DNA from 2 places in the Brucella sp. NBRC 12953 genome. Region 2 is predicted to be linked to the other one. Evidence: predicted binding sites of a transcription regulator. Region 2 holds the regulator's gene; the other holds the start of a gene.

Region 1 (5,107 bases), on a different contig from region 2:
CCATGCCATGCATCTTCAATTGCCGTAACATGATTACGATTGCACCACTCGCTGGATTATGACGCATGACGAGCCTCCGTCTTTCTCAAGGTGTCGTAGCGTTCGACATTGGCCTTGGGTTCATTGTTAAGGGTCAGTGCCTGCGGCGCATTAATCGGGGGTGGAATGAGAGATTTGCCGTCGACCAAACGGTGAAGCAAATTGAGGATATGGGTTTTTGTCGGCACTCCAGACTTCAGCGCCATGTCGACCGCCAAGAGAACAGCCTGTTCGTCATGTTGTAAGACGAGGGAAAGGATATCGACCATTTCCTTATCGCCGCCCGGCTTCTTCAACAGATGAAGCTGGAGTGTGCGAAACGCTTCAGGCAGCTCCGTGAAAGGAGCGCCATTGCGCAATGCGCCGGGCTTTCGCTGAATGACCGACAAATAGTGCCGCCAATCATAGACGGTTTGACCTGGTGCTTCGTGAGAGCGATTGAAGATGCGTGAATGCTCGCAAATGATCTGCCCTTCAGCAGCGATCACGACACGATCAGGATAGACACGCAGGCTTACAGGGCGATTGGCAAAGGATGCCGGGACACTATAACGCGTACGATCAAAGTGAACGAGGCAGGTCGGTGATACGCGCTTGGTATATTCGACAAAGCCATCAAAAGATCGGGAAACGGGCATAAGGGTCTGGACTTCTTAAGCCCAAAGATCGGCTATGCTGCCGCGCATTTTACCATGCGTTGTGGTTGCCCAGAAAAACTTGCAACGCTCTTCCAACCAGTCGTTCAGTTCATCCAGCGAAGCAAATCGTGGAACGGGTTGAAAGAACCGATGCCGAGAATCCTGAACATTCTTCTCAATCTGTCCCTTCTCCCAACCCGATGCTGGGTTGCAGAAGTCTGGTTCAAACAGATAGTGGCTGGCCATCGCTTGAAAGCGGATATTGACGTCACGCTCTTTGCCTCGCCCGACCTTATCGATGGCTGTACGCATATTGTCATAAATGCCGCGTCGTGGAACACCACCAAGCACTTGGAATGCATGGTTGTGAGCGTCAAACAACATCTCGTGGGACTGTGTGAGATAGGCGCGAACGATAAAGGCCCTGGAATAACTAAGCTTGGTACGGGCGACCTGAAGCTTTGTCCGCTCATTGCCGATAATTGCCCAGTCTTCCGACCAGTCAAATTGAAATGCTTCTCCAGCATCAAAGCTCAAAGGGACAAACGTGCCCCGGCCTGATGTCTGGTTGTGCATATGAAGATCGGCCTTCCACTCGCGGGCAAAGGTGGCAACGCGACTGTATGATCCCTCATAGCCCAGAGCGACAAGGTCAGCGTGCATCTGCTTCACCGCGCGCTTTTGTTTGCGCGGTTTATGATCTTCAGACTTTAACCATGCGGTCAATCGGTCAGAAAATAGGTCGAGTTTGCTTGGCCTGTCCGGAACCTGAAACTTTGGCTCGACGCCATTGAGACGCAAGTACTTGCGAATGGTGTTCCGCGATAAGCCCGTTCGTCGGGCAATCTCGCGGATCGATAGTTCGTCCCGGTAATGCCAGCGTCGGATAACGCTCAATAATGCCATGTCGATCACTCCATAGCCCTCGCTGAAAAACAAACGAGGGAAGGTTCAAACATGGGTCAATTCTAAATGGAAATATCACCCCAAACCGGGTCACTTCTCAGCGGCAATCAACAAGGCGACAGACTACATTCGACCATTCGTCGGTATTGTGTTCCGAAACGATCACCCAGCTCGGTGCGTCGTTAAGGCCTATCGCCCGCTTCACCTTTGCCGGAATTTCAATCCTGACCGTATCGCCCGATGGTGGTGTATGGGTGATCGGGAGCAGGACGACGTAGCGAGGACGCACGGCGTTGTCGCTGGCTGCGACAAGACGGGCCGGGCGATCCTTGCCTTGAACCTGACCGCGCGCCGCTTCATGTGTCCAGAGGTAGTCATAACGCACGACAAGGCCGGGCTTTGGTTCAGGCAATGATATCACGGCGGCTCCTACTTCAGGAGATCATCGAGATGATTATGTTCCGGGTCCATCTCTGCGCGTTCGACGGCGGCATCCCCGTAATCCACCGATGAGGTCAAAAGCGCCGGGAGAGAGTGCAATTATTTGGAAATCGCTACTCGGCTGATTCTCAAGAGGTTTCTCCGCATTTCGATGGATTGGGATAATATTCCTGCGTTTCTTGCCGCTTGACTCTTTTGTTAAGCTGGAACAAAAACAGAACATATGCAAATATGCAAACTGATCTCAGCCTGCTAACACGACCTTGAAGGGAGCCGTGACGGATGACTGCTGCCCTTGAAAGCGTTCTCATAGATCTGCGTGAGCGTATCGCGTTGTTGGAAACCGGTCATGTGCGGAAAGCCGGTTGCCTGGCGTTTGGCGTGCCAGAGATCGACGCTGTCCTACCCGGTGGCGGACTTGCATATGGTGCGCTGCATGAGTTTGCCGGTGGTGGCGCGGGTACGGTCGATGGCGCAGCCGCGGCCCTTTGTGTTGCTGGTATCGCGGCGCGAACAAAGGGACCCATTGTTTGGTGTCTGACGCGGCCTGACCTTTTCTTTCCTGCGCTTGCCCAGGTTGGCCTGCATTCTGATCGGGTGATCTTTGTTGAGTCCGACAAAGAAGAAGATGTTTTGGCCAATATGGAGGAGGGGCTGTCGTTTGGCGGTCTTGGCGCGGTCGTCGGTGAAGTCGTTCGGTTGCCGATGGTGGCATCGCGGCGGCTGCAGCTTGCGGCCGAGAAGTCAGGAACAATGGCTTTGGCGGTCCGTCGATGGCGGCGGCAAACGGAAGCTGGTGATTTCGGGCAACCGACTGCGTCGACAACAAGGTGGCGGGTGAGCGTGATGCCATCGGATGATTTGCCAGTTCCGGGTGTAGGACGGCCGCGATGGCTCCTGGAACTGATGCGCGTGAAAGCGGGTGAATGTGCTGAGTTTCTCGTGAGGGCGTCTGATGACAAGGGTTGTCTCGATATATCTACCCAATCTGCCGACAGATCGCATTCGTCGGGCCAATCCGTCCATTCCGCCTGAACAGGCTATCGCTGTGATAGCGAAGAGTGGTTCGAAACGATGGGTGTCTGCCGCAGATGCTGCTGCAAAAAAAGTGGGCGTGCATGTCGGGATGCCGGCTGCGAAAGCGCAGGCACTGTTTGGTGGTCTGATGATGGTTGATTCAAATCCCGGTTTCGATGCGGCGGCACTTGAGCGGATCACCCTCTGGGCGTTGACTCAGTATTCTCCGATAGTCGCTGTGGATGGTGCCGATGGCATCGTTATGGATACGGAAGGTGCTGACCATCTGCAGGGTGGTGAATTGCCCATGGTCACAAAGATCGCCAACCAGTTTCGTGCGAAACAGCTAACCGCAAGGGTGTCCGTTGCCGATACCTGGGGAGCTGCACATGCTTGCGCCCGTGCCATTCATCGCGAGACCGTTATCGTACCGATTGGCGAAACGGTGCGCGCCGTCGAACAATTGCCGATTTCGCAGCTGCGTCTGCCAGAGAAGATAATCGGTGATTTGCGCACGCTTGGTTTCCGAACCATAGGTGAATTGGCGAATACCCCTCGCGCACCACTGACACTGCGCTTCGGTCCGGAAATCGGCCGTCGGCTTGACCAGATGTTCGGCCGCCTTTCCGAACCGATTGAGCCCATTCGTACAGCGGACCTGATTGAAGTGAGCCGATCGTTTCCAGAGCCGATCGGTGCTGCTGAGACCATCAATAAATATGTTGGCCGTTTGGTCATCCAGCTTATTGACGGGCTTCAGAAACAGGGCCTTGGTGTGCGTCGGGCGGACCTGATTGTCGACAAGGTCGACGGCACCCGTCAGGCCATTCGGGCAGGCACTGTCAAACCGGCTCGTGATGTAGCATGGCTGACAAAGCTGTTTCGTGATCGGACAGAAAAGATCGAACCCGGTTTCGGAATTGAGAAGCTGACGTTGGTCGCTGTGATGTCTGAGCCGCTTGAGGAGGTGCAGTCCTCGTCTTCCTTTGTAGAGGAAGATGTCACTGACGTTTCGCCGCTGATAGACATCTATGGAAACCGCGGCCACAGAGTTTTTCGTGTTGCCCCGGTTGCCTCGGACGTTCCCGAACGATCTGTCGGGCGGATCAATGCCGCCGCTGAGCCGGTCGGGGTATCGTGGGTTCATCACTGGCGCAGGCCAGTGAGATTGCTCGTTCGACCGGAGGTGATCGAGGTCATTGCGCTCATGCCTGACCATCCGCCTGTTTCCATCACTTGGCGCGGCAAGCGTCGTAAGGTGAAACGGGCCGATGGACCGGAACGGATATTTGGCGAATGGTGGCAACGCGATAGCGAAATGGACGCTGTGCGGGATTACTTTGTTGTCGAGGATGACAGAGGCGAGCGCCTATGGGTGTTTCGGTCCGGTGATGGCGTCGATCCCGAAACCGGAAGCCACCGTTGGTTCATGCACGGGATATTCGCATGAGATATGCCGAGCTTCAGGTCACAACGCATTTTTCCTTCCTGCGCGGCGCATCATCGGCGCAGGAACTGTTCGATACCGCCAAAATCCTGGGCATCGATGCCATTGGTGTTGTTGATCGCAACAGTCTGGCGGGGATTGTCCGGGCGCTGGAAGCGTCGCGCGCTACCGGCTTGCGGCTGGTCGTCGGCTGTCGGCTCGACCTTGCTGACGGCATGTCCATACTCGTCTATCCGACAAGTCGAGCAGCATATTCCCGGCTCACCCGGCTAATCACGCTTGGCAAGTCCAGAGGCGGCAAGAATAACTGCATCCTTTCCTGGGACGATGTCATTGCCTATTCCGATGAAATGATCGGCATTCTCGTGCCCGATCTTGCGGACGATATCTGCGCGGTGCGCCTGCGGAAGATGGCAGAGGTCTTTGGTGATCGCGCATATGTTTCATTGTGTTTGCGGCGACGTCCCAATGACCAGATGCGGCTGCATGAAATCTCAAATCTCGCGGTGCGTTTCAGGGTGAAGACTGTTGTCACGAATGATGTGCTGTTCCACGAACCGGGCCGGCGACAGTTGCAGGATATCGTCACTTGCATCCGCAATAACACAACCATTGACGA
Region 2 (5,107 bases):
TGAGATTACACCAGAAGACGTTGGCCTTCGTCGGGTCGATATGTCGGAGCTCAAGGGTGGAGAGGCCGAAGTTAACGCAAAGGCGCTGCTTGGTGTTCTTGAAGGTGCACAGAACGCATATCGCGATATTGTGCTCTTGAACTCTGCCGCAGCACTGGTGATTTCCGGCAAGGCGAAAGACCTGAAAGACGGCATTGCTCTTGCAGCGCAGTCAATCGACAGCGGAGCAGCTTTAGCCGTTCTGCAAAAGGTCATTGCTGTGTCAAACGATAACCCGCTCTGACGGAGAGGATCAAACCATGTCCACCGACATTTTGCGGAAAATCGAAGCTTACAAGCGCGAGGAAATCGCTGCTGCCAAGGCTCGTCTTCCACTCGAAGAAGTGAAGGCGCAGGCCAAGGATCAGCCTACAACACGCGGCTTTCTCAAGGCACTGGAAGCCAAGCGCGCCGCCAACAAGTTCGCGCTCATTGCTGAAATCAAGAAGGCGAGCCCTTCCAAAGGCCTCATCCGCCCTGATTTTGATCCGCCAGCGCTGGCCAAGGCTTATGAAGACGGCGGCGCGGCCTGCCTGTCCGTTCTCACGGATACGCCATCTTTTCAGGGCGCGCCGGAGTTTCTGACAGCGGCACGCAATGCCTGCTCGCTGCCCGCCTTGCGTAAGGATTTTCTCTTCGACACCTATCAGGTCTATGAAGCGCGCAGCTGGGGTGCAGATTGTATCCTCATCATTCTGGCAAGCGTCGATGATGATCTGGCCAAAGCGCTCGAAGAAACCGCTTTCGAACTCGGCATGGATGCTCTCATTGAAGTCCATGACGAAGAAGAAACCGAACGCGCGCTGAAGCTTTCATCGCGTCTCGTTGGCGTCAACAATCGCAATCTGCGGACGTTTGAAGTCGATCTTGCTGTTTCCGAACGCCTCGCAAAAATGGTACCTTCGGACCGTCTTCTGGTCGGCGAAAGCGGCATCTTCACCCATGACGATTGCCTGCGTCTTGAAAAGTCGGATATCGGCACATTCCTCATCGGCGAAAGCCTGATGCGCAAGGATGATGTTGCTCAAGCAACCCGCGAACTTCTGACCGGCAAGGTGTAAGCCATGACAGCCAAACTCACCCATATCGACCAGACTGGCGCCGCCCATATGGTCGATGTCGGCGATAAGGCTGAGACTGAACGCCAGGCAACGGCTGAAGGTGCAGTCAAAATGAAGCCAGAAACTCTGGCCCTCATTCTGGAAGGCAATGCCGCAAAAGGCGACGTTATCGGTGCTGCCCGTCTGGCGGGCATTATGGCCGCGAAGAAGACTGCCGATCTCATTCCGCTTTGCCACCCTTTAATGTTAACAAAGGTCTCGGTGGACATCGAGACCGACCATACGCTCCCCGGCCTTCGCGTCTCTGCGACTGCGAAGCTGAAAGGCCGCACGGGAGTTGAGATGGAAGCGCTGACTGCCGTATCAGTCACCTGCCTGACAATCTATGACATGGCGAAGGCCGTTGATCGCCACATGGAAATTACCGATATTCGCGTTTCCGCAAAAAGTGGTGGCAAATCGGGCGACTGGAAAGCCTGATTTTCAAACGAACTTGCGGCAAATCAATTCATGGCCGCAGTTAATCTGCTTTAAGCAGCGAAGCATTTCCGGCATGAGCATTTAGCAGCCTGTGTGAGATAATGCGCAGAACAAGCGAAATAACGAGATTATTTTCTACGAGAGGAAGCCAATGTCCCTTCTCCCGGTCGATGAAGCCCTTGCACGTATCCTGAGCTCGGCAGAGCCACACGGTTCTGAGCAGGTTCCTTTGACTTCAGCCGGTGGACGCGTCGTTGCTGAACCTGTGAAAGCTCACCTTCTGCAACCTCCCTTTGATTGCTCTGCTATGGATGGCTATGCGCTGATCGCACCTGAAAACATCAGCTATCCGCTTGAACTGACGGTAATTGGCGAATCAGCAGCCGGTAAGCGTTTCGATGGGCAGCTGGGCGAAGGTCAGGCGGTCCGCATTTTCACCGGCGCACCAATGCCAGCAGGTGCAGATAGCATCGTTATTCAGGAAGACACGGAGCGCTTCGGCGACAAGCTGACGATCCGGCAAGGCCTCGATAAAGGTCGGCACATTCGTCGGGCGGGTCTCGATTTCGCACCCGCCGATGTTGTTCTTCCGGTTGGCAAGGCACTCGACGCCCCGGCACTTTCCCTTGCTGCGGCCAGTGGCAACGCAGCCATCTCCGTTTTCAAACAGCCCCGCATTGCAATACTCGCGACTGGAGACGAGCTCGTCCCGCCCGGTACAGTTCCCGGCCCGGACCAGATTGTCGCCTCCAACAGCGTCGGCATCGCCGAAATCGTTCGCCGCGCAGGCGGCAGGCCTGAAGATATGGGCATTATTATCGACGACCCTGCGAAGATCGAATCCGCAATTAGTGCCGTTCTCGAAGATGGCATCGATGTTCTTGTGACGATTGGCGGCGCGTCGGTTGGAGATCGCGATTACGTTCACGGGGCTTTACAGAATTGTGGTGTCGATCTCGACTTCTGGAAGATCGCGATGCGCCCGGGTAAACCGCTGATGTATGGTCGCAAGACAGTTTCGGGTAAAACCGTGCATGTCATCGGTCTGCCGGGTAATCCGGTTTCAAGCCTTGTCTGCAGTCTCGTATTTCTGCGCCCATTGGTGGCAAAGCTATCGGGCACTGACTTAACTGCAGATATTCGTCCCGCGAAATTTGGTCAGCCAATGAATGCAAACGATCATCGTAGGGACTTTGTTCGTGCGACGGTCGAAAAGGCAATCGACGGCACATTGATTGTAAAGCCATTTCCAGTTCAGGATTCTTCAATGCTTTCTGCTCTTGTGCGTTCCAATGCACTACTGATCAGAGAAGAAAATGCGCCAGCTGCAGCGCTTGGAGATGCTTGCACAATATTGATGCTGTAACGAACGGCATCAATTCCCGCCCTCATTAATCATTTTAAAACCATTGCAGAACAAGACTGGAACATATAGTGTTCGTTCTGGTTTTGTTTTTATTTGATTCTGGTTTGGAGGGTGTAGCGCATGTTGACCCGTAAGCAGCACGAGCTTCTGCTGTTCATTCATGAACGTCTTAAAGAGACGGGCATCCCTCCGTCTTTTGACGAGATGAAAGAGGCTCTCGATCTAGCCTCGAAATCGGGCATTCATCGCCTCATCACGGCCTTGGAAGAACGTGGCTTTATCCGCAGACTTCCTAACAGAGCACGCGCTCTGGAAGTCCTGCGGTTGCCAGATTCGATAGCACCGGGCTTGAACTCGCAGAAGAAGTTCGCTCCGAGCGTCATCGAAGGAAGCCTTGGTAAAGCTCCCCCTCCTCCACCGGCACGCCCTGCTCCGGTCATGGCGGACAATGATTCCTCAACAATGGTTTCTGTGCCTATGATGGGACGCATCGCTGCCGGTGTGCCGATCTCGGCAATCCAGAATCAGACACACTCACTGAGCCTTCCTCCGGAAATGCTGGGTGCCGGTGAACACTACGCTTTGGAAGTCAAAGGCGATTCGATGATCGACGCCGGTATTTTTGACGGCGATACAGTCATCATTAAACGCGGTGATACAGCCAATCCGGGTGAAATTGTCGTCGCACTGGTGGACGACGAAGAAGCGACATTGAAGCGTTTTCGCCGCAAAGGCGCTTCCATCGCGCTGGAAGCAGCAAACCCGGCTTACGAAACCCGCATCTTCGGACCTGACCGCGTGCGCGTTCAGGGCAAGCTTATCGGTCTGATCCGACGCTATTAAATCTTACACATAACCGCTGCACTTCCGTGAGATATGTGGCGGTTAATGTTCATAGTATTTCCGGCAAAAGTGCGAAGCGTCTCCGCAGGGAAATCGGTTCGCCGGACTGATTTCTTTTCCTGCTGCGATGCGTCGGATAATGCGTAAAAACAATCAGTTATAGCGGTTCCAACGATTCATTCTTAGCTGGAACGGCTGTAAGTCTGCCAGAAAACCATGAACTAGAGCGGTTCTGACTTATCTTTAAAAGCTGGAGCCGCTTCGAGCTTAGAGTTCTTTTCAGAGCCAGCCTTCTTTTGATATTCGCGCTCAGCTAGCCCCCGCGCTGCTCGCGAATAAAGACGATGAAGGTGCCAAGGCCTCGCTGGCGCATCAATGGCAAAGCTCAAATGATCTGCATAGCCGGCTAATTTACGAGATTTTGCGGGTTCGAATCGGTAGATTTTATCTTCGTTGTCGACTTCGTGGACAGCCGAAACTGTTGCAGCTTCGCCTTTCGAGGACTCCTTCTTCTGCCCCAGCCTTAGTTCAAGCGTTCCCTTTAAGGCAAGCTCTTTTCGATCCACCACAAGCACATCAGGGCGCTCGCAGCTCAGATTTTTGCCTGCTATCGCGAGAACGACGATATCGCCAATATTGCAGGCGATGTCCTTCATCTCTTCCTGCGCGGTATAAGCAAACATCCGCCCGTCCTGCAAAGGGATCGTACACAGTCCCTCTTCGCAGACAAACGCATCAGTGGCGGATACCAGCTTCTGCTTTTTTACAATCTGCGGCGGAATAAACGTTTCGATCAAATAGGCTGTCTGCCAGTTTTGACCTGTGAATTTTGGCGGCCTGCTGCGATTGGCTGCGAAATTGCCATCAGGTAGGCGCACGGCCACAAATTTTGCATCCTCGCTAACGAGAATGTCTGGCAATGGCGGTCGTATAAAAACGACAAGCCCGGCAATGACAAAGGGTAAAGCCAGCCATCGCAACCGGGTCGTGGAAACAACCGCGATAACAAGCGCTACGGTCCAGAGGATAAGCGTGCTTGCAGGCATGACGCCCGGATTGCCGTCAGGAGAAAAGCTAGCGACCAAACTTGCAATATGCCTGACCAATAGGACACCAAATCCCATGATCTGTAATGGCAGCCAGTCAAGCTGCAATGGCATCAACACCAAGCTCAGCACTGCAAAGGGCATCACAAGGATCGAGATAACCGGCAGGGCCAATACGTTTCCGACGAGGCCTAAGGGTGCGGTGTTGTTGAAATGATAGGCGGCGAATATTCCGCTCGCTATACCGGCAACAATCGATGTTGCTCCTGTCG

The links. Region 2 encodes LexA, which represses DNA repair genes until DNA is damaged. Its sites were predicted from a motif close to TGTTCNNNNTGTGTTCNG; they were not measured.
Positions count from the first base shown of each region.
Region 1: ABWV94_RS22830 (ImuA family protein) is a predicted target of LexA. The motif match lies at 2,229-2,246, and genes of this name have one in related genera.

Region 1 covers NZ_BAABSV010000015.1:39,952-45,058, forward strand. Annotated here, with positions in the region: partial or broken gene istB (IS21-like element helper ATPase IstB) at 1-67, opposite strand, end outside; partial or broken gene istA (IS21 family transposase) at 57-1,583, opposite strand; gene ABWV94_RS22825 (hypothetical protein) at 1,681-2,004, opposite strand; gene ABWV94_RS22830 (ImuA family protein) at 2,307-3,059, shown strand; gene ABWV94_RS22835 (Y-family DNA polymerase) at 2,980-4,491, shown strand; gene ABWV94_RS22840 (error-prone DNA polymerase) at 4,488-5,107, shown strand, end outside.
Region 2 covers NZ_BAABSV010000001.1:708,789-713,895, forward strand. Annotated here, with positions in the region: gene trpD (anthranilate phosphoribosyltransferase) at 1-283, shown strand, start outside; gene trpC (indole-3-glycerol phosphate synthase TrpC) at 300-1,100, shown strand; gene moaC (cyclic pyranopterin monophosphate synthase MoaC) at 1,104-1,580, shown strand; gene ABWV94_RS03455 (molybdopterin molybdotransferase MoeA) at 1,732-2,946, shown strand; gene lexA (transcriptional repressor LexA) at 3,067-3,789, shown strand; gene ABWV94_RS03465 (ComEC/Rec2 family competence protein) at 4,011-5,107, opposite strand, start outside.